Regions from separate parts of the Chryseobacterium sp. WX genome, predicted to be linked through region 3. Evidence: riboswitches for the same ligand, from Rfam matches in the RefSeq annotation. Region 3 holds a riboswitch; each other region holds the start of a gene.
The links. A riboswitch is a leader RNA that binds a small molecule or an ion and turns the genes downstream of it on or off. The one in region 3 is predicted to bind cobalamin.
Positions count from the first base shown of each region.

Region 1 (7,577 bases), 1.9 Mb from region 3:
CATTTTCAGGAAATCTGCTGCTGTTTCAGCTTTTGGAAGTACGATCCAAAGGATTACATATAAAAGACCTATTAAAGAAGAGGAAATGGCTGCTGTAAAAATTCCTAGTATGAAGATTCCCAGCCAGATTGCTCTCATGGTAGTAATATCCATTCCTACATATTGAGCTAAACCTGCACAAACCCCTGCTACTTTTTGTTTTTCCGGATCACGGAACAGTTGTTTTTTATCGGTATAATTGGATCCGGAATATTCTTTTCTGGCAGATGTTTTTTCAGAAAAATAAGCTTCTTCCTGTTCTTCGATTTTTTCAGGGCTTCCGATTTGTGCGATTACCTTTTCTACATCGGTATCGTTAATCACTTCACGTTTTCCTAAAGAATCTTTGAAAATCTCCACCATTCTTATTTCTATGTCATGCATTACTTCATCAGCCTCAGAAGCATCCAGAGAGCTTCTCAGTGCATTCAGGTAATCGCTGAGCTTTATATATGCGTGTTCTTCTATGGTAAAAGAAAAACCTGCGAGTCCTATTGAGAGTGTCTTGTTCATAGCTTTGTTTTTTAATTTTGTTGGGTGATTTGGTTTACTGAGGCTGTCAGTTCATTCCATGTATTGAGTAGTTCATCCAGGAAAAGTTTTCCTTTTTCTGTGATCTGATAATATTTTCTGGGTGGTCCTCCTGTAGATTCTTCCCATCTGTAAGAGAGAAACTCTCCGTTTTTAAGTCTTGTAAGAAGAGGGTAGAGGGTCCCTTCCACTACATCCAGTTTTCCTTTTTTCAGTTCGTCAATAAGATCAGAAACATACATTTCACGGTTATTGATGAGACTTAGAATACAGAATTCCAGAATTCCTTTTCGCATTTGCGCTTTGGTATTTTCGGTATTCATCTTTGATAAGTTTTGTTAATTAGTTATATTTTTAGAAAAATGCCCCTAGCTAGTTGAGCCTATTCTAATTTTACATTACAAAGATATGTAAATAAAATGGTATTATGCAATACAAAGTAGTGAAATTTTCAAAATAAATTATTTAAAATATTGAAAATCAATTAAATAAATTTTATCTTGAATTTTACGTAAAATGAATTTTAACAGAAAATAGCTCAGAAATCTTTAATTTTTAAATAAAATTGATAGAAAAAATGATCTTTTATTAATTATTACCCATTACTCATTACAGATTACTCATGTCATAGCCCCGATAGCAGTGGTTACCCCACAGCAGCTATGGCTTTAGGCAGGAGCGAGGAGTATGAGCGGATAGCGGGAAACAGCTTCTTATCTATGAATACACTTTTATTGAAAGGGTAATTCTGACAGATAATGAGACCGGGATTTTGAGATCGCTATTATGATTCGTATTTTTGTTAGCAATAAAAACACCTAAATCATTTACTATTACCATGAATATTTTGAATAAGTACTGGCACTTATCGGCATTTCTTTTATTAGGTCCCTTATGTTTCGGGCAATATCAGTTTGAGGTTAAAAATGTATCAAAAAGTTATGATGCTGTCATCCATGTAGAAAATTGTTATGATGACAGATGCGGAGGAAAGGGAACGGTGGAATTGTTTGATCATAAAAACAGCAAAGTACAGACTTTTGTTTCAGAGGATCTGGTTTTATATACAGAACAAGGTCAAAAACCGATCCAGGGGAAATTGATCCCCCTTTTGAAAGATCAGCGTGCCGTAATTATAGATGATTTTAATTTCGATGGAACGGAAGATGTTGCCATAAGGAACGGAAATATGGGAAATTATAGCGGGGCATCTTATGATGTATATGTCTTCAACAAGACAAGATTAGGGTTTGTAAAAAGTGATGAACTTACAGAGCTGGGTTCAAACGGTCTGGATATTTTTGATGTTGATGCCAAGCGTAAACGTCTAATTTCTTATGGAAAGTCCGGCTGCTGTGATATTTTTACATCAGAATATGTTGTAATTCCGAATAAAGGACTTGATAAAGTCTTTGAAAAAGAAGAGGATATGAGCATTGAAGGTAGTGTAAAAGTGACCACTAAAGAAAAGATAAATAATAAATGGATTACCAAAACAAAGGTATATCCGTCTGATCAATATAACAGAAATAAGAAGTAAGATGAAAATTCAGAAAGAGATCGATTTTATTCTGGCAGTAGATGCACTTAAAAATGTACAGCGAAGAAATTATAATGCAGACGATTCCCGGAGAGAGAATACAGCGGAACACTCATGGCAGATTATTATTCTGGCTCAGATCCTTTATCCGTATGCTAAAAACCGTGCAGATATTGATTTGTTAAGAGTGATAAGAATGCTTTCCATTCATGATCTTGTGGAGATTGATGCCGGAGACACTTTTATTTTTGATGAAAAGGCAATGGTAGGAAAGTTCGAAAGAGAGAAAGCTTCTGCTCAGAAAATCTTTGGAATTCTGGATGAACCTTTACGTACAGAATTCTTTAATTTATGGCTTGAGTTTGAAGATGAGAAAACTCCGGATGCTATCTTTGCATGTGGAATTGACAGAATCATGCCGTTTATCTTAAATTCTCATACTTCCGGAAAAAGCTGGACTGAAGCTGGAGTGACAGAAAGACAAATTCGAAATATGCTTGAAAATGCAATCAGCAGAGCATCTGATGAAATGGGAGAGGCTTTTGAGCTTTTGCTGAACAGAAGTCTGGAAACAGAAAAAGTACTGAAATAATTGAAAAAAGAAGACCCTGCCCGCTTATTGGGCAGGGTCTTTTTATAGATCATCTGAAATGTTTTAAGAGGCTAGTAATAAGTAATTGTCGGGATTTAATAAAATTCCCTTCTTTGAATAAAATCCAGCCATACTGTTATGTACATAAAATCCCAGTACAAAATTTTTATAAGAAGTATCCAGGCTGAATTTCACTTCTTTCCCGTCTTTAGACCAGACCGGATTTTTAACGATAATGATGGTATTGCGGGTTTCTTTTCCATCAATGTATTCATATAATTTGAGCTGAAGAGTCTTTGTTTTTTTCATAGGCTCTGTGAATTGTACCACGATATTATTGAGATCAGTTTTCTCAAATTCTTTATTATTGGAATTGACAACGGAAGGCTGGGAAATTTTGTTTCCTGTTTTCTTCGTCCACTTTAATAATGGAATATATAATTTTTCCAGATTCTTTTCCTTTTTATAAAGCTCTATAAGCTTCTCCGAGAATAAATTCTGAGCAATAAAACCGCGTCGGATATTCACTTTATGATAAATCGCCGAAAGACTGTCTGTTTTTTCTTCTGGAAATTTTTCGTTGATGAACAAATCGTAAACAGCCCATGTCATATATTCATTGAATGAATTTATTCCCGGGTATCCTGATTTTTTATCCCAATTCGTAAGGTTGAAGCTTTCCGTTATTTCCTTTGAGTACTGATCTGAAATAGGATTTACATACCCATGATCGATTTCTGAAAATACGGTGTGATTATCAAGAATCCTTCTTGCGAGATTACCTTTTAAATTTCCAAGGATAAGATCTTCTCCGATATTTGGAAAGTCTACAGTTAAGGAGCTATTGATATCCCTGTGGCAATTCTGTCCGCCTACCAAAGGAGATATGGCAATAATGTATTTCTTATCTGTTTCATTGGCTGGTCTTTTTGCTATTTTATCCAAAAAAGTATAAGTATCATTGATGTAATAATACTCTTTGTAATTGGCAATTAAAGTATTGTAAAACGACTGATGATTTTTATAAAAGGTTCTGTAATTTGATTTCTTTACAAAGTCATTGATGAGCTCCAGATTTTCATCTACTTCTTTAGGACCAAAGGAATTGAAAGGAAAATCTCTTTTAAGTAAGCCTTTTTCATCAAAAGAAAATGCATAGAAATCAGTTCGGAAGCCTAAGAATTTTTTCCAATCTTTTCTTGAATAATTTACTTTTTTTAGTAAAGGATGATCTTTTACAGGCTCAAAATACGTGATGATTTCATCATAATATGGTGGGATTTTCTGTACGTCATAAGGATCTGTTCTGCCATATTCAGTGAGGGCCAGAATAATATTTCCTAATTCGTAACTTTCTGAAAGTTCAATTTTAACGTCTTTTTGTGCTCTTAATGTAATGGATAGGATAAGGGTAATGATTACAATAATCTTTTTCATGAAATATCGGTTCTTCTATAGTTTTTAGTGACAGCAATGTAAAAATAATTTTTTTGCCATGCTAAAAGTAAATAAAAAAACAAATGAAGTCCAATCATTCTTTGGTTGAGATATACTATGTTGTGTTGAATGGAAAAGTTTCGGGCGGCCTCTGGCCGCCCGAAACTTTATTGTTTATAGTATTTGGATTGGTTTCTTGAATTCGTCAATCGCTACAAAAGTAAAATCACCAATAATTGCTTTTTCTCTTTCATAGGAATACATCTGCTCGGTGTAAATTTCAACGTTTACTTTCATACTGGTTTTTCCCACGTATGAAACTTTCCCGATCAGCTCAACGATGGTTCCGGCAGGAATAGGTTTTTTAAAATCGATCTTGTCACTGCTTACCGTTACCACTCTTTTTCTGGCAAAACGGGTTGCGGTGATAAAAGCTACCTCATCCATCAGCTGCATCGCTGTACCTCCAAAAAGGGTATCATAGTGATTGGTTGTGTTAGGGAAAACCGCTTTAAAGATTCTGGTTTCGGATGCTTCAATTCTTTCTTCTGTAGTCATATATCATTATTAATTAAAGCGATAGGAAATGATTGGAAACAACAGAATAATAACAGGAACTTATAGAATTCCTGAAACAATCCATCAGATCAATACAACTTCAAATCGCGAAAGTTACATGTTTAAGAAAAAGGCAGGTCTCCTGACTTGTAACATCATTTATCTCCTTCCCATGCCTCGCACAGTGGATCTTTGATAAAGACTTCAGTTACTTACAGTTGCGCGACAGTCCGTGATTTTCACACGGTTCCCTTTTAATCTGCAGTGATGCAGAACCAATTTCTGTGATGAATAAGCGTAAAAACTTTTCGAATGCAAAAATAATGAATTTATTCCGGATTATGGTAAATAATCTGGCTGATTACTCTTCCTTTCTTAATCGTCCAGAGAGTAGTGTATCTGTTTTCCCCTGAACCGTTTATCATATAAAGAAAAATATTATCGTTGTCAAGTGAGGTTACTCCAACGTTTTCAAAATCCATGGTAGGCTGGAACATATTTTTGATGGCTTCTCTTACAAAAACAGATCCTCTTCCGGGTTGCTGTACTCTGATGGATTTGATTTCAGTCATTCCTTCAGGAAGGTCATTTCCAATTCCCCATGGTTTTACTTTATCAATGGTAAGAATTTTTCCTTCTGCATCTTTTTCCTTTTTACGGTATCCTGCATTGGAAGGATAAATATCAATCACCACTTTGCTTCTTTGGGCAGTAGGAATCTTAGGATCAGAATTGTCAGTAAAAATAAGAGATCTTCCGTTTTTAGATTTAGATGGAGTGTAGGCAGGAAGCTGGTCTACATAAGCAATACGCCCTTTATTTACCATTCCTTCTTTATCCAGAGTTTCATACCGTACAAAAGGTTTGTCGTCATCCTGTTTCTCCGGATATTTGATCCAGATCCATTCTGTTTCTCCGGGAGCAGGTTTTACATAAACAAATACATCTCCTTTACGCATACGGATCTTGTCTACAATTTTTCGGTAATCGTCTTTATGTACACGTACGTTGGCATATCCTTCTTCAGCTTTTACAACTCCAAAAGGAACTTTAGTCTGCCCTTTTACAAAAGCAATAGATAAAATACTGAAAGCGGATAAATAGAATGCTTTGTTTATGAAAGTCATCATGAAAATTTTTTGATCCCTCAAATATATAAATTAAATGCTTTTCGGAAGATAATTATACCGCTGCAGTTCTTTTAAATCTTGTATTTGTTTTAGATAGCCTTCACGCAGAAGAAATATTTGGTGTGAAATATCAAGAACTTCCTGATAATTATGATCAGAAATAATGAATCCCTTATACGCAGACTGTTCAATGATTGCAGCTTTCAATGCTGCAGAAATTTTTGGAGAAAGGCTATGGAAGGGCTCGTCCAGTAAAACAAAATCAGCTTCAGAATAAATTATCATTAAAGCTTCAATGACTCTCTGCTCACCTCTGGAAAGATCTTTAGGTTTTTCCGACAAAAAAGGACGGATCAGATCTGAAGTCAATAACAGATCTGTATTTTTTTTATTGCAAAAAAGAGGAATTAAGGTTTTAATGGTATTGTACTTCGGTAAGAAAATATCCTGTGGCAGGTAAGCAATTCTGTTTTTTCTATCAGAAATGCTTTTCAGAACTTTGTCATTGTATCTTATAAACTGGGTATCACTACTGACAGTTCCAAAAATAATTTTTAATAATGTTGATTTGCCAACACCATTTCTGCCCAGAATTCCAATAATCTGCCCGGTTTCACATCCTAAATAAATATCCCGAAGGATATTATTATCTTTAAAAGACTTGGTTATGCTGTCAATATGAAGCTTGCTCATAAAATTCCTGTTATTATTTTGACAATCACACAGACAGCTACCGTGAATCCCCAAAGGAAACCTCTGGAAAACCCTAAATTGGCATAAAAGTAATATTCATTTTTAAACCGGAGTTCATATATAAAATAATGAAGAACAAGAGATATTAAAAGAAAACTCAATCCAAAGTTCTCAATATTGAAAGAGGATAAACAAGAAGCTAATAAAGAAAATATCAAGGTGGGAATTATTATTTTTTTATAAAAAATCCAGAGAGTAGAAATACTTTTGAACATATATTAAAGCATAGAGTTTCTGTGTGTTTTACACTTTATTGTCAAAAATATTAAAAAATACAATGCTATATGGAGAAAGTATAAGCTATATTTGAAAAAATACCCTATTTTTCAAGGAAATTTTAAAACTGATAAACATGACCAAAAAACTACTTTTTGTATTCTCTTTTATGTTGGGAATTTCAAGCCTTCAGGCAACCCACAAAATAGAAGAAGAACCTCAATCTTTATTGTACTGTGATACCAATGCTCCAACAGGAGCTCAGATGTCGAATATAACACTTACTTCTGGAACAGTTACCTGGACTGCTGATCCTAATAGTCCGGATAATATGATAAGATATAGAATACCAGGAACAACTTTCTGGATGACGGGTACACCCGTATCGGGTCAAAACTCTTTCACAATTACAGGTTTGCAACCTTGTACAACGTATGAAGTACAGGTAGTGAAAGTGTGTACAACACAGGGATTATGGTCTGATCCTATATTTTTTACCACTACCATTAATTATTGTGCAAGTGCTTCTACAGATACCACGATGATGCATATTTCCAATGTGACCGTAAATTCTACAGGAGTTAACACACCAATGGTAAGTGACTCCGGACCTTCCAATTATATAGATTACAGAAGTGACCTAAGCCGTAGAGTTAAGTTTTTTATAGGAACTACAGGAAATAAGCTTTTAGTAACCAATACCTGGACGGGAACTCCAGGCACAACAACAGTAACGGCGTGGATTGATCTTAATGCCAACGGAATTTTTGAATCCAACGAA
Region 1 covers NZ_CP120710.1:1,916,506-1,924,082, reverse strand. The annotation lists gene PZ898_RS08670 (PspC domain-containing protein) at 1-552, opposite strand, end outside; gene PZ898_RS08665 (PadR family transcriptional regulator) at 564-893, opposite strand; gene PZ898_RS08660 (hypothetical protein) at 1,409-2,110, shown strand; gene PZ898_RS08655 (HD domain-containing protein) at 2,112-2,702, shown strand; gene PZ898_RS08650 (DUF4932 domain-containing protein) at 2,766-4,139, opposite strand; gene PZ898_RS08645 (acyl-CoA thioesterase) at 4,314-4,697, opposite strand; cobalamin riboswitch at 4,812-4,992, opposite strand; gene PZ898_RS08640 (hypothetical protein) at 5,027-5,827, opposite strand; gene PZ898_RS08635 (ATP-binding cassette domain-containing protein) at 5,858-6,520, opposite strand; gene PZ898_RS08630 (GEVED domain-containing protein) at 6,933-7,577, shown strand, end outside.
Region 1: it holds a riboswitch for cobalamin, as region 3 does, so the genes downstream of both, PZ898_RS08645 (acyl-CoA thioesterase) here and PZ898_RS17070 (TonB-dependent receptor) in region 3, are expected to answer to the same signal.

Region 2 (7,577 bases), 1.7 Mb from region 3:
AATCTGTTTTTGTTTTTACATCATTGTAAAGTTTATTGTACTGATGGTATTTTGCATCATTATGTAGTGCGTAGTAATTACGGGAAAGTGATTCGTAGATTTTAATTTTTAAATTATTAAAAGGAAGATTTTCAATCAATTGAAGACCTGCTTCCAGTTTTTCAATAGCTGTTGCATAATCTTGTCTCAGAAAATAATATTGGGAGAGGTTTTCATAGGCCAGAGCTAAAAGAAAAGGTTGGTTTTTCTGATGTTCAAGATCTGTAATAATACTGTCTATAAGGGTTTTATATTCAGGTAGTTTATTTAGTTTCAGCAGATAGGAAGATCTGAAAATTCTGTTTTCAATTGTTAAAATTCTATTCTCTTCATTATAATCGCCAAGGTATTGATTACTCTGATCTAGAATTTTTAAGGCTTCAGGATAGTTTCTGTTGATTCCCGAGTTCAATGCCTGAAGTTGATATAATTTTGAAGTGGTAATTCTTAATGCCGGACTATTGCTTTTAAGAAGCTTCTGATCAGACAAAAGATGAGAAATAATTCTTTTCGATTGATTGTACAAACCCAGATTCTGATACTGATCGGCAAGGTTATAATCACTGAAGACCTGCATACAATAAGAAAGATCGTTTTTCTGATCAGGCTCTTCTTTTTGAGCGAAAATATTGACAGATTGTACATATTCCCCCTTCATGGCAAAAGCTTGTGAAATAATATTTTGAAGTACAATTTTGTGTTCCGCGTTTTGATCACTCACAAGAATTCCCTGGGTATAACTTATGCATTCGTCAGGATTCTGATATAATTTCAGAAATGCTTTATCTGCTAACATATTGAAGTCCGGACCGGACTGTCCTTTGGTGGTAAGGGAGCAGAAAATAAAAATAAACAGTAAAGTTTGAAATAATTTTTGTCTTGTTAATTTGCTTTTTGTGTTTTTTTGAATAGTTCTGGTAAAATCCATATTCAAAATATTGTTTTGTATCTGTTTGTTTATCAGTTTTATAAAAAATAAGTTCTTTTAAAATTCACGAATTATGAAAGCCAATTTCTTTTGGTAAGGTGAATATTGTATTAATATTGTTTTTACCAATTCGAAACGCTAAATATAATAAAATATGAAAAATTTTTACAAAGTATCAATGAAAATGTTGACAGCTTGTCTTTTTCTGAAATTTGGTTTTGCAGAAGCTCAGCTTACTGTAATAGGTTTGGGAAATTATAATGTAGGGGCAGTCTCTGACAATGGAGTGGTAAGCATGCATACAAGCGCAGGAGGAATATATAAATGGAATGCAGCAGGAGGACTTGTACAGATAGGTTCTATATCAAACGGTTATCCGGCAGCGGGTAGAACTGTTGTTTCGAATGACGGAACCAAAATTTCGTCCTCTATAACAAATGCAGCAACGGGATTTAATGAAATATCAACCTATGATGTAGCTACTTCGACCTGGGTAAACAGAGGCGGGCTTGTTCCTACAGGATGGGACGGTAGCGTAAGTTCAACCTGGGGGATGACTACCAATGGAAGCACGATTGTAGGTTTAGGTTTTCTTACTGCTGCAAACGCACATGCTGTGAAATGGGATGAAGTAAACGGAATGGTAGATCTGGGAAGTATCGTTGCAGGACGCAGCTCCAGAGCAAACGCAATCAATGCGGCAGGAACAGTAATTGTAGGTTGGCAGGATGAGCCAACCGGAACAAGAAGTGGGGCTAAATGGCAGGATGGAGTAGAAACTTTTATTACTGATAATAATGGAAATAATGTAGGGGAAGCAGGAGGAATTTCTGCAGATGGAAATACAATCATAGGCTCAGCAAATCCTAATCCCTATGTCTGGAATGCTGTGAGCGGACTTACTTATATAACGCATCCTAATGCTTCTTTCAGCTTCAAAGGAGGTGCCACCGGGATTTCTGCTGATGGGAAAAAAGTAATTGGATATTATAGAGCATTTGGAGCACCTCCTATGTCAGGGGAAGGTTTTATCTGGACTTCTGCTACCGGAAGGATCAATCTGAATGATTATGCAGCCTCTTTGGGAATTGCAACGAATGGAGTAACCATGGGGCTTCCTTTGGCCATTTCACAGGACGGAAAGAAAATTGCCGGATCAGGGACGAATGCTTCAGGGCAGATGATCGCTTTTTATCTGGATACTTCTCAATTTTTATCGGTGAATGATGCAGTGAAAGAGAAAAATAATATGGGTGTCTATCCTAATCCTGTGACTGATATTCTATGTTTTAAAGGAACAGGAAAAATAGAGAAAGCCGAAATTTATAATATGGTGGGACAAAAGGTAAAATCATTTGATTCGGTAGAAGGGCAGATTGATGTTTCATCCCTGTCAAAAGGAGATTATATTTTGCAATACTCTATGAAGGGAGGAAAACAAGAGACTTATAAATTCATTAAAAAATAACATATATAAATAGTAAAGTAGTGGGATGAATGGCTGTTTTCAATATTGAAAGCGGCCGTTCTTTTTTGTGTATATAGCAAAAGGATAGCATGTTGTGTATAGAAAAGTCTGGTTTTTGGTGAATACATATAAAAAACTATCTTTGCAAAAATTTTGGTTTCCAGTATTTTGGAATGAAAAGGGAATCGGGTGTAACTCCCGGACTGTCCCCGCAACTGTAAATCGCAACTCAAGTTTCTGCAAAAAACCACTGTTTAATAACGGGAAGGTGCAGAATGCGAAAGTCAGGAGACCTGCCGGAATTATAATTAAAAAACATATTGCTTTCGGAGGAAAAGTAAAAAAGTATGGATATAAAAAGATCTTTAGTACTGCTTTTTTCATCTTATGGCTGTTTTCTTTTTGCACAAGAGAAAGCCATCGATACTGTTTATGTCTTCGACAATCAGATGAATAGGGTGAAACTTTTTCATCCCGTAAAAATAATTTCGGCAGAAGATGCTGAGAAAAACTCCAGTAATCTTTCTGAACTTCTGAGATTTCAGTCACAGGTTTTTATCAAAGAAAATGGCCGTGGTGCCGTTTCTTCACCTTCTTTCAGGGGAACTACCGCTCAGCAGACTGCTTTTGTGTGGAATGGAATTAATATTAATTCTAATTTTCTGGGACAGGGAGATATTAATAATATTGCTTTGTTCGGCTATGATCAGATTGGTATAAAAGCTGGTGGTGGAAGTGTAGTATATGGAAGTGGTGCCATCGGGGGAAGTATTCACCTGAATAATACCCTGGATTTTAATAAAGGCTTCCATGGTTCTTTATTTTCTGAAGTGGCTTCTTTTAATACCTATAATAACTTTATAAAAGGTTCTTACAGCAATGATAAGTTCAGTTTTAAGGCTTCTGGAAATTATTCTGTAAGTGAAAATGATTATAAGGTAAGTGACCTGAACTATATCAACAGAAACGGAAGTTATTACAATACAACGTTCAATGTAGGAACATCCTATAAAATCACAAACGATCATAAAATTTCGTGGCAGAGCCAGTTTTTTGATTCTTCACAACGCTTTCCTGTATATGAAGAAACGGGAACAAAAACGAAATATAAAACTCAAAGTGTAAGAAGCCTTCTTTCCTGGGACTGGAACAAAACAAAGTTCAGTAATTCCCTTAAAGCAGCTTATACGGAAGAGAATTTTCAATTTTTGGGTTCGTTAAATCAGCCTAAATCAAGTAGTGGAACCGGGAAAAATTATATCTTTAAAAATGACTTTAATTATTTCCTGAATTCAAAGTGGAATTTTAATATCATAGGAGAGTTTCAGGTTAATAAAGGAGAAGGATATCAAAACGGAATATCCAGCGTCAGTAGAAATATTGGTTCTGTTTCAGGATTGTTAAGATATTTTGCAACAAAAGATCTGCGTTTTGAGGGTGGATTCAAGAAAGATTTCGTGGAAGATGTGAAGTCACCGTTGATGTATTCGTTCTCCGGAAAATGGAGTGCAGCAAAATGGTATGATGTAAGCCTTAATGTATCAAAAAACTTCAGATTTCCATCCTTTAATGATATTTACTATGAACCGGGAGGAAATAAAGACCTGAGACCGGAAACCTCTACCCAGTTCGATATGACGAATGTGTTTAAAGCAGGAGATTTCAGACTTACTTTGTCTCCATACTATATGAACATCACAGATCTTATTGCATGGCTTCCAACGGCTAAAGGATACTGGCAGGCATTCAATGTCAATAAAGTTGAATCCTATGGATTAGAATCCCAGTTGTCCTTTAGCAAACAATGGGGTAATCATAAAATCCGGGCCAATGCAGGATACTATTATGCAAAGTCTATTGATAAAGAAACGAAAATGCAGAGACCTTACGTTCCTATGCACAGAGGAAATGCCAATATAGATTACGAATATGGTTTCTTTAAACTTTTCGCACAGGGGCAGCTGAATGGCGTTACGTATACTACAAGTGACGAAAAAAGGTCAGATGCCATAGATCCTTATTTTCTTTTAAATATGGGAATCTCTGCAACTTTAGCCAAAAAATATACCTTAGGGTTCAAAGTGAATAATCTAACCAATACATACTACAAAACGGTTTCTTTCTATCCTTTACCCAAAAGAAATTATAGTGTGTATGCAGCAATAAATTTTTAAAAATTAAAATTGAGTAAATATGAAAATAACTAAACTTTTAACTGTATTATTTGCAGTAGTGTTATTGTTTAACATTTCTTCATGTTCAAGTAGTTCTGACGAGATTGAAGTTTCTCCAATCACTTATCAGAACGGATATTTTATCTCTAATGAAGGAAACTATAACAGTCAGGGAGCTAAGGTAACATTTGTGACAAGAAATTTAAGCCTGAAGCAAGACGATGTATATGGTTATAACAACAACAAAGAGATTCTTGGTGATGTTCTTCAGACGATTGGTCTTAACGAAAACAAAGCTTATCTTGTTTTGAATAACTCTAATAAAATTGTAGTAGTAGACCGTTATACATTCAAAAAGTTAGGAGTAATTACAGATCAGCTTGATAACCCAAGAGGAATTACTTTTGCTAACAACTTCATCTATGTTGCTAATACCAACTTTACTGCACATACTCAAAGTATAACGAAATATAAGGCTTCTGACTATTCATTTGTAAGTAAAATCAATATGACTGAAGTTTCTGATAAAACAGTAGAGGCAGGAGGAAATGTTTTTGTACAGAATGCTTCATCAGGGTACGGAAATAAGATTACTTATATCAATACTTCTAACGATGCTAAAACTGAAATTACCGTTCCAAATGGTCAGATTGGAAATACAGTATCATACAAATCTAATGTTTATACAATTTCTTCAACAGCTACAGATTCTTATATCTATAAAATTTCAAGTACCGGAGCGCTTACACCGGTAATTACTTTGACAGGAATTCCTAATGCTACGAACCTTCAGATTGATAACGATAAAATCTACTTCAGTTCTGCCAATAAAGTATATACAACGAGTTTGGCTATACCTGCAATTCCTGCAACTCCATTATTAACAGCTGCAGATGGCGGTCCTTACTTTACACTGTATGGATTTAATGTTATTGATGGAAGGATTTTTGCATCAGACGTTAAGCAGTTCACACAGGATAGTGAAATGGTAGTATATTCAGCAGTTACAGGTGCTCAGATCAGTTCTTTTAAAACAGGAGGTATCGGTGCTAGTGGAACATACCTGAATCCATAATGTGTGATAACATATAAAGAAATAATTTTTTATTTTTTCATCATTTGTGTTTTTTTCCGGCCGGTTTCGAAGAAACCGGCCGGCTTTGTTTTCCTAGGGAAACAAAAAAACCTGCGGGATGGAACATCCCGCAGGTTTTATATTTTATATCAGTTGAATTATAGGGTTAACCCCAGTTTTTCAGCCTCAGCAATCACAAATTTTGTTGCTTCTTCTTTTTCATTAGGAATTTCACCCTCAAGAATAGCCTCTTTCACCTTCTCTTTTAGAATTCCGATTTCACGGCCTGGCTTAAGGTGAAACATTTCCATAATCTCTTCACCGGTAATAGGAGGTTGAAAGTTTCTTACCTGATCTTTTTCCTCTACTTCTTTGATCTTTACGGCTACATATTCAAAGTTTCTTTTGAATTTTTCTTGCTTTTTAGAGTTTTTAGTGGTAATGTCTGCCTTGCAAAGCGTGAAAAGATCTTCAAGATTTTCTCCGGCATCAAATAAAAGTCTTCTCAATGCAGAATCTGAAGCATCATCCGTGATCAGCGCGATAGGTCTTGACGAAAGTTTCACCATCTTCTGAACATATTTCATGTCACTTCCCAAAGGCAGTTTTAATCTTTGAAAAAGTGTTTTTACCATTTTTGAGCCCAAAAATTCATGTCCGTGAAATGTCCATCCTGTTCCTTCTACAAACTTTTTTGTTGGAGCTTTTCCAATGTCATGAAGAAGGGCAGACCAGCGAAGCCAAAGATTATCGGTATTCACCGAAATATTATCCACTACTTCCAGCGTATGATAAAAATTATCTTTGTGAGTTTGTCCTTCCACTTCTTCCACTCCTTTCAGTTCGATCAGCTCTGGAATAATCAGCTTCATAAGACCGGTTTGTTCCATTAGTCTTAATCCGATAGACGGTTTTTCAGACAACATTATTTTGTTGAACTCTACCATGATTCTTTCCATAGAAACGATCTTGATTCTTTCTGCTTCCTGCTGGATCGCTTTCAAAGAGTTTTCCTCAATTTTAAAATTTAAAGTTGAAGCAAAACGTACTGCCCTCATCATTCTTAATGGGTCATCAGAATAAGTTTGAGCAGGTTCTAACGGTGTTCTTAAAATTCCTTTTTCAAGATCTTCGATTCCATTGAACGGATCAATCAGTTCTCCGAAGTTTTCTTTATTTAAAGAAATAGCCATCGCATTGATGGTAAAATCTCTTCTTTTCTGGTCATCTTCCAGGCTTCCGCCCTCCACTTCCGGCTTTCGGCTGTTTTCTGTATAGCTTTCCTTTCTTGCTCCCACAAATTCAAGTTCAAGTTCTTTGTACTTGATCATCGCGGTTCCATACGTTTTGAATACAGAAACCTTTAATTTAGGATCTATATCCTGAGCTACATTCTGAGCAAGCTCAATACCGCTTTGTTCCGTTACAAAGTCTATATCTGTAGAAGCTTTTCTGTTCATCAGAAGGTCTCGTACATAACCGCCCACTATGTATACAGACTGGTTATTCCTTTCTGCTGCTTCAGAAATGATTTTAAATAGTTTTAAATTCTTATTTTGATTAAGATTAATTTTCATCGTTAATAATAGTGACAATTTCTACGTATGTTATCCATTAGTCATAATGAGCATACATTCTACTAATTTTTCCCTCTTCATTAAAAAACATAACTTCAACAGCATGTTTATCCATAATCGACTTATAAAATAATGCTACAGAATCTACTCCCGCTGTGGAATGTTTCAGATCAAAATGAAGGTCCGGAAACTTATCCAATGCCTTTTTCCAGTATTCACGGACAGATTCTTTTCCTTTTAAAGAACTTTCTTTACCTTCAGTAGCCAGAGCGATCATAGGAGTGGTGATCTCAATATCATCCGAATAATGAGAAAG
Region 2 covers NZ_CP120710.1:2,072,128-2,079,704, reverse strand. The annotation lists gene PZ898_RS09335 (AraC family transcriptional regulator) at 1-967, opposite strand, end outside; gene PZ898_RS09330 (T9SS type A sorting domain-containing protein) at 1,122-2,435, shown strand; cobalamin riboswitch at 2,573-2,751, shown strand; gene PZ898_RS09325 (TonB-dependent receptor) at 2,783-4,609, shown strand; gene PZ898_RS09320 (DUF5074 domain-containing protein) at 4,629-5,684, shown strand; gene PZ898_RS09315 (HD domain-containing protein) at 5,843-7,261, opposite strand; gene PZ898_RS09310 (nuclear transport factor 2 family protein) at 7,299-7,577, opposite strand, start outside.
Region 2: it holds a riboswitch for cobalamin, as region 3 does, so the genes downstream of both, PZ898_RS09325 (TonB-dependent receptor) here and PZ898_RS17070 (TonB-dependent receptor) in region 3, are expected to answer to the same signal.

Region 3 (7,577 bases):
TTATCTTTTTTAATGTGATGAAGATTGATGGCAACATTTATTTTTTTGAGTTCGGTAAAAGTATTCAGATCAATTACCGAAACAGTATTGTCATAATCGGGAGCTTTATATCCTCCGGAGTTGGCCACAAACAACTGATTACCCACAATTTCCATTTCTTCCGGCTGATATCCTACCACTACCTCACGCTGGATGGAAAGAGAAGCCGTATCAATTTCCACTACTTTCCCCTTCGGTGCTTTCGGGTTAATCGCTACAGGTCCGGCGTAGCTGCTGGCATAAGCTTTTCCGTTTTTGAAAGCAAGGTATCGGCAGTTTTGTAATGGAATAGAGGTAATACGTTTGGCCGTTTTGGCATCAAGAACTTCAATTTTATTGGAAACATTGACAACGATATAGAGCTTGCTTCCATAAACTTTGATATCATTTCCAACATCCCCCAACTCTTTTACGACATTGGGATTGATTTCTGCGTAGATATTCCGGTAATAGGTTCCTTTGGTGTAATCAAAAAAATCAAGGGTACATTTATTACTCCCCATGTTCCCTTCATTGAGCATATAGAAGCCTTTTATTGCTGTATTTTCTGAAGGAAGCCCTTCTACCAATTCCTGACGGACAATAATTTCATCTGTACGGCATGAAGTAAGAAAAGCTAATACAAGAAATAAAAAATAAAAGTTTAGTTTTCTCATAGGGTGAAGTTTAGAATAAGTTTAAAGTTTCTTCCGGGCATCGGATAATTGAGGACAACATCATAGTATTGATTGAAAATATTATTCATCTCAAGGCTTATTTTAAACTGATGATTCGCCCAGTTGAATTTTTTCTGAACAGACAAATCGTGCGTATACCAGGGCTGCACATAATTGTATTGAATGTTATCCTGATTCACGTCATATCTTTCTCCTACGTACATTGCACTGTAATTGAAACTCCAGTCTTTATAATCTGCCATAAGACTGAAAGATCCACTATGCCATGGGGCATAAGGAATCTGATTGCGATAAAACGTGTCTTCCGGATCACTTATATCTCTCGCGCTTTGATAGGTGTAGGAAAGCAAAGGTCGGAGGGTTACTTTTCCAAGCTGCATTTCAGTCTGTACATTCACATCTGCACCAATGATTTCAACCAGTCCAAGGTTCATCATCAGCCAGCGGAACATGCTTCCGTTCGGAGCTGCCACAATTTTATCCTGTACTTTATTGTAGTAACCGTCTACTTTAGCATAAAATGTTTTAAAGAAACGGTTGTTATAATTCTTCTGATAAGTAAATCCTAAATCATATTGATTGGTGAATTCCGGTTTCAGATAGGTATTTCCGATATTGGTATAATACAAATCATTGAAGGTCGGAAGTCTGAAAATTCTTTTATAGAAAGCCCTTAGAGTAAGCTCCGGAATTTTTTCCGGCTGATAGCTCATAAACACCGCAGGTGTCCACTCTCTGGCATCTCCCGGTCTTTTATTTTTTCTTACTTCTTCAAAAGTAAAGGTTCCTAAAAGGCTTCCCAAAATTTTGAATCTGTTCCACTGATAGGTTGTTGCCAATGCTACCAATGTAGTGTAACGTGTAGGATAAGAAAAATTATCCAGAGTGGCATCCAGGTTATTATACTGAAAATCTCCACTCAGGCTGACATCCCAATTGGGAGTGATTGAGTAAATATTGGAAGAGGAAAGATAAAGTTCCCTTTGGATGTAGGTATTATCGGTATAAATAATAGACTGCGAACGAACTGTGTCCATGAAATGGGTGTAATCGTAAGCAAATTTTGCTTTAAGCTGTGTTTCAAATTTCGGGAACAGTTTTTTTCTCAGATTAGCCTGTACAAAATAATTCTCATCGGAAAGCCTCGCTCCTCTTCCTTCAAAGCGCCCGTTAACAATAGGTGCCGGCATTCCGCGGTTTGAAATATAACCGTAGCCACGGATATTCCAGCTTCCGTTATTTAAAGTTCCGTTGAGAGAAGTTTCAAAACGTTTTGCTTTGATATCTGAGTCCTGTCTTTTTGCAATGGTATCATAGGCTTGTTGCCCATCAGGATATTTCTTGGCATAACGGAATCTGTAAATTCCGTCACTCTGCATAAATTCGCCACTGAAACTGGCAGAAACCCTGTCTGAAATTTTCTGTTCCAACCGGAATGAAGGATTAAAGAGATCAATAGATGCACTTTTTGCTCTTATCACCAAATTGGTTTTTCTATTTCCTTTAAATACGGGTGTTTTAGGCTGTAAATAGATAGACCCAGAAGAGCCAAAGTCCTTTGCTGGCTGAAAAATTTCACTTTTCTGTCCGTTATACAACGATATTTCTTCCAGATCATCCAAAGAGTACCTTCCCAGATCCACCAGTCCGTTTTGAGCATTTCCTAATTGAATTCCATCATAAAAAACCCCTACATGCTGGCTTCCCATGCTTCGGATGTTGATGGTTTTCAAACCACCCAATCCTCCGTAATCTTTAATCTGAACGCCTGAAAAATACCGCAGTGCATCTGCAACGGAATGACTGTTTAGTCTTTCCAGCTGTTCTCCCTGCAGCGTTTGTGCCGGAAGGATTTCTTTAAAATTCTTTTTATAAAGATTGATTCCTTTAATGGTCTCTTCCTGAAGACTGTCTTTTTTATTAGTTTGGGAAAACACAAGTTGAGATGTTAACACTAATATTGTGAAAACAGCTTTATGAATTGCAGAAGTAATTAGTTTTGCTGCCATTAGCTCATTTAGGGTAATGAAGACGCTAATGGGGTATAAGAATACAACGACAAAGCACAGCTGTCACTGCACAGAATCATTGATGTCCTAAGCTTTATTCCACGAAAGCGTCAAACGATTATTGTCTGGCAGGTCTTCTGACTTACTCCATTTTTGAAATCCTTCCCATTAAAAAACAGTGGATATATTCTTCAAAAACTTTGGTGCGGAGCTTACAGCAGCGGGTCTGTCCCGGATTTTCACCGGATTCCCTTTTAAGAGCTTTTTACGGCTCACCAAATTCCGGCAAAGATAAATAATTATTCCTAATCCCCAACTAAAATCATGATTTATAAACAATTAAAGCTCCCGAAGGAGCTTTAACATGATTTCAATAAGGGTTTCGCTTTAAATGCCAATATTCAGGAAAACACTGAATCTTGATTGAGCTTCAATATCTCCTCCCGCCAGATGCGTGTACATGGGAAGCATAAGTTCACTTCCCAGGCTCAGCTTTTTGTGAGAGGCTTCAAATCCCAGTTTTCCGTACAAAGCGCTACCAGCAGTATTCGGCAGTGCCTCATCAAACTGTTTGTTCTGAGCGTAGACTTCACCCTGAACCCCTGTTTTTATAGAAAAAATGGACTTTTCATTTCCTGCAACCTGATAAAAGCCTGTTGCTGCATAGTTCCATTGGTTTCCAAAACGGTAATTTTTCCTGTTCTCTGTTTTAATGGTGTAATCTGTATTAACCAGTACGGCTACTTTATTTTTCTGAAACTTATAATTCAAAGCGGCCTGATAATCCCAGCTTCCGGTTCCCAACTGAAAGCTTGGGTTGACACCGGATGCTCCTTTTTCATCAAACTTCCCCAGTGGAATTTTCACTCCCAAACCTCCGCTCAGATGATGGAAATTATCTTTAGAGCTCATCAGCTGGTAAATTCCCATCAGATTCAGATCTCCTATACCGTTGATTTTAATATCTCCCTGCATCGTTTTCTTTTCATGGAAATGGAAGGGCAGACTTGCATAAACACTTAGTTTTTTAGTCAGTGGAATCTTCCCCCACAGCTGCAGGGTATTGAAATACTGATCCTGCGTGAGGTCTTTTACAAATAAGTTTTCCTTGGCTTTGTAATGTTGTGCAAAGTATTTGATTCCGATAAACTGTGGATTCAGCAAAGATTCAAAGCCGGAAGATCCATTTCCTGCTGCACAGCCGCACGCATCACAATCATCATCAAAATCGAATCTGTTAAGCGTTTCGGGACCAACATAAGCACTGTCTCTGATGGTTTTTGCCTGATACTGACTAAACACGATCAAACTTACTATCAATATAATCTTCTTCATGTTTTTTATAAATTATTCTGCAAATTTTGGATTGGATATAAAACTTTTATCTGATAATGTTTTCAGGAACGCAATGATGGATTGTTTTTCCTGACTGTACATGGCAATTCCTATGTGACCATTCTGTTTAAGCTGTGGATCAAGATTGACATTATCTTCTACCTGATCCGAATAGAAATTAAGAACCGCATCTAATGTATAAAACCTTCCGTCATGCATATAAGGTGCGGTATATTCTACATTTCTCAGACTCGGAACACGGAATTTCATCCAATCTACCTGATTCAGGCTCACTCTGTATCTTCCTGCATCCTTGAATTCTGTATTGTAATACATTCCGGTATTTCTGAAACTCTCATCCGTAAACAGCTCTCCGCTATGACAGGAAGCACATTTCTGATTGAATAATGTCATTCCCTGGGATTCTATTGAAGTCAACTGTTCTTTTCCCTGTCTGAACCGGTCATATTTTGAATCTGCAGAAATTAAAGAAGCCATAAACTGTGATAATGCTTTTAAAATTCTTTCGCCGGTAATGGTTTCGTCTCCATAAGCTTCTCTGAACAGTTTTTTATACTTCTGATCATCTTTTATTTTCGAAATAGCTTCCGGTATGGAGCTGTCCATTTCATTGACGTCGGTAATCGGGCTGATGGGTTGCTCATTCAGATTGTGAATCACTCCGTCCCACATATATCTTTTCAAAAAAGCCATATTCTGGATGGGCGGTGCATTCCTGATTCCGATTCTGTCGTCTACCCCATGGCTTACCGTATGACCGTGATGGGTAAAAGCATTTTCCTGTATATGGCAGAAACCGCATGAAATGGTATTATTTCTTGAAAGTCTGCCTTCATAGAATAATTTTCGTCCCAGCTCCACTCCATTTTTGGTCATCGGATTAATGGATGTATCAAAAGTCATTTCCGGAAAATAAGAAGGAAACTCCAGATTGTAGGCTTCATCTTTTTCCAATGGCTGAATCACCTCATCAGAACATGAAATGCAACTCAATACAAATACAAGCAGAACCAGTATCGTTTTAACAAAAAAATTAATCATTGTGAACGTGGTCTACTTTAAACATTTTTGTAAGATTATTGGTAACATCTACCAGGTGCTGGTTTGAACCCATCAGCATATCATTGGCTGTGGTAAGTGTAAGTGTCCTATCTCCGCTCAAAAATTGGTTCAGGTCTGCCAGAATATGGACAGAAGGACGAATTTTTGTCGTTACCCTTGCTGTTGTCGGAAGATTCAGTGTAATTTCGCGATAAAGATCAGGAGTATTGTTGGCTGCAGTATTTCCCATATTTCCTGTGTGATTCATAAATTCTTTTGAAGGAGAATCTGTACCGTATTTCCCTTCCAGTTTTACAAATACATAACCGGCAGCCCATGACCAGGACATTCCCTTCTGCTTGGCTTTTGTCCAGAATTCAGCCTGTCCGTCCTGTCCCAGCAAATACGCTTTTTGACTCACACCTAATCCAAATCTTATTTTTTTGTAATTGTTTTTCGGAACGCCATCCAGATTAAGATAAACAATTCCGGCTACCGCATCTGCCTGATCTACGATAAAAGCTCCTTTGTCAGGATTATTTTCGTTGTATTTAAATTCGTTTCCGTTTTCGTCTATCAATGCAATATTACTGATGACGTATTTCAAAGCAGAAAAGTTATGTTTCTGTCCGTTAGCAGAAGTCTGAACCGTCTGATTTAGAACGATATCTCCCACATTGTTAAATCCGTTTTCAAATTTGATCTGAAGTTTTCCAGGCGTAGTATCCTGTGGGTTCTCATCATCCCTGCTGCTTTCGCAGGCTGTAAAAGAGAATACAGTAAAGGCAATAAAGAATAGTGATAAAAATTGAGAAATTTTCATTGTTGATTTTTTAAGTTAAATTAATTTGAATGGCTGTAACAGCATTGTTTTTTTACCACAAAAAGCACAAAAGTTCTTACACTTAAGTTTATTAAGTGATACGTATTATGTTCAGAAGAGCACTTAAACTTTTTAAAAATCTTTGATTTTTAATTGAGTAAGCTTTTGTGACTTTTTTGGTTGAATAGTGATAGTTTAACTTAAAAAACCGGTGGTTTGAAAATATGGGTAAGAAACAGAAAAGAATAAGCTGTTTCGTAAGTGAAATTGAAACTGAAAAACTGACGTCTTTCCGTAGTGTTGACCGTTGTAGTTTCAGGAAGAATATAGGTATCAAGAATTTTCTGTCCTGAGTTTTTTATTTTTTGAAAAGGTGAAGATTCTGAATCATTGGCTTTGGCGAGCTCTTTACTCAGGTAACATTTTCCGTTACAGTGAACCTCCGGTCTGGTTTTATTGATACAGAGAACTTTAACGATATAATCATAATTTACAGCATACTCTACCACGGGCACTAAAGGTCTTAGCACCATATAGAAGGTAAAAAGTATGCTGTACAATATTTTCATCAGATTATTTCTTGCTTATCGCTTCATCATATCTTCTGCTGATTTCTTTCCAGTTGGTAACATTCCAGATCGCGGTAAGATAATCTGCTCTTTTATTCTGATATTTTAAATAATAAGCATGCTCCCATACATCAATGCCGAAGATTGGAGTTCCTTTTTCTTCTACAACATCCATCAAAGGATTGTCCTGATTAGGAGTAGAGGAAACAAACAGTTTCCCATCTTTCCCTACAGAAAGCCAGGCCCATCCTGAACCAAAACGGTCTGCACCTGCCTTAGACATTTTTTCTTTAAAAGCATCCATACTTCCGAAAGTTTCAGTGATAGCTTTTGCTAATTTTGCTGAAGGCTGTGTATTTTTCTGAGGTGTAAGAACCGTCCAGAACAATTCGTGGTTGTAGTGTCCTCCTGCGTTATTTCTTACAGCAGCAGGCAATTTTGAAACATTGGAAAGAATCTGAAACAAAGTTTCTTTTTCCTGTGGAGTTCCTGCAATGGCTTTATTCAAGTTAGCAGCATATGCTGCACCGTGTTTTGAATAATGAATTTCCATCGTTTGGGCATCAATATTTCCTTCCAAAGCATTATAAGCATAAGGAAGAGGCGTCTGCTTAAACTGAGCCATTGTAAATTGGGCTGCGAAAACTGCAGTTATAGCAGCTATTTTCAAAATCTTCATAATTTTTTTGTTTATGGTTGAACAATGTTTTCTTTTTAAGTGGGAGGTCGGTAATCGATGCTGGAAGTAATTGATGTTATAGCCTAACTTTTTCAACTTCTATTTCCTTTTACAGCCATCTCAAAAAACTGCTAGAGCTTCATAGTCTGGAATAACTTCCAGTTTCAGACATCCGGCTTCCCCCCTTCCCTATTTCAATAATTTTTTAATATCCTCAATAAGAATTTCTCTATCTGGGTGATATTTTCCTGTCAGCATAGGTGTTTTACCTTCCGGATCTCCATAATTCAGTCCTGAATAATAGAGAATAGGCATATTTTCCTTGTTGTATCTACAACGGATATTCCCCTCCTGATCTACCAGAGCAATCATTCCGCTGTGGTT
Region 3 covers NZ_CP120710.1:3,790,590-3,798,166, reverse strand. The annotation lists gene PZ898_RS17075 (DUF5074 domain-containing protein) at 1-695, opposite strand, end outside; gene PZ898_RS17070 (TonB-dependent receptor) at 692-2,725, opposite strand; cobalamin riboswitch at 2,835-3,020, opposite strand; gene PZ898_RS17065 (transporter) at 3,113-4,060, opposite strand; gene PZ898_RS17060 (cytochrome c peroxidase) at 4,073-5,122, opposite strand; gene PZ898_RS17055 (MbnP family protein) at 5,115-5,945, opposite strand; gene PZ898_RS17050 (hypothetical protein) at 6,146-6,514, opposite strand; gene PZ898_RS17045 (superoxide dismutase) at 6,519-7,193, opposite strand; gene PZ898_RS17040 (SCO family protein) at 7,383-7,577, opposite strand, start outside.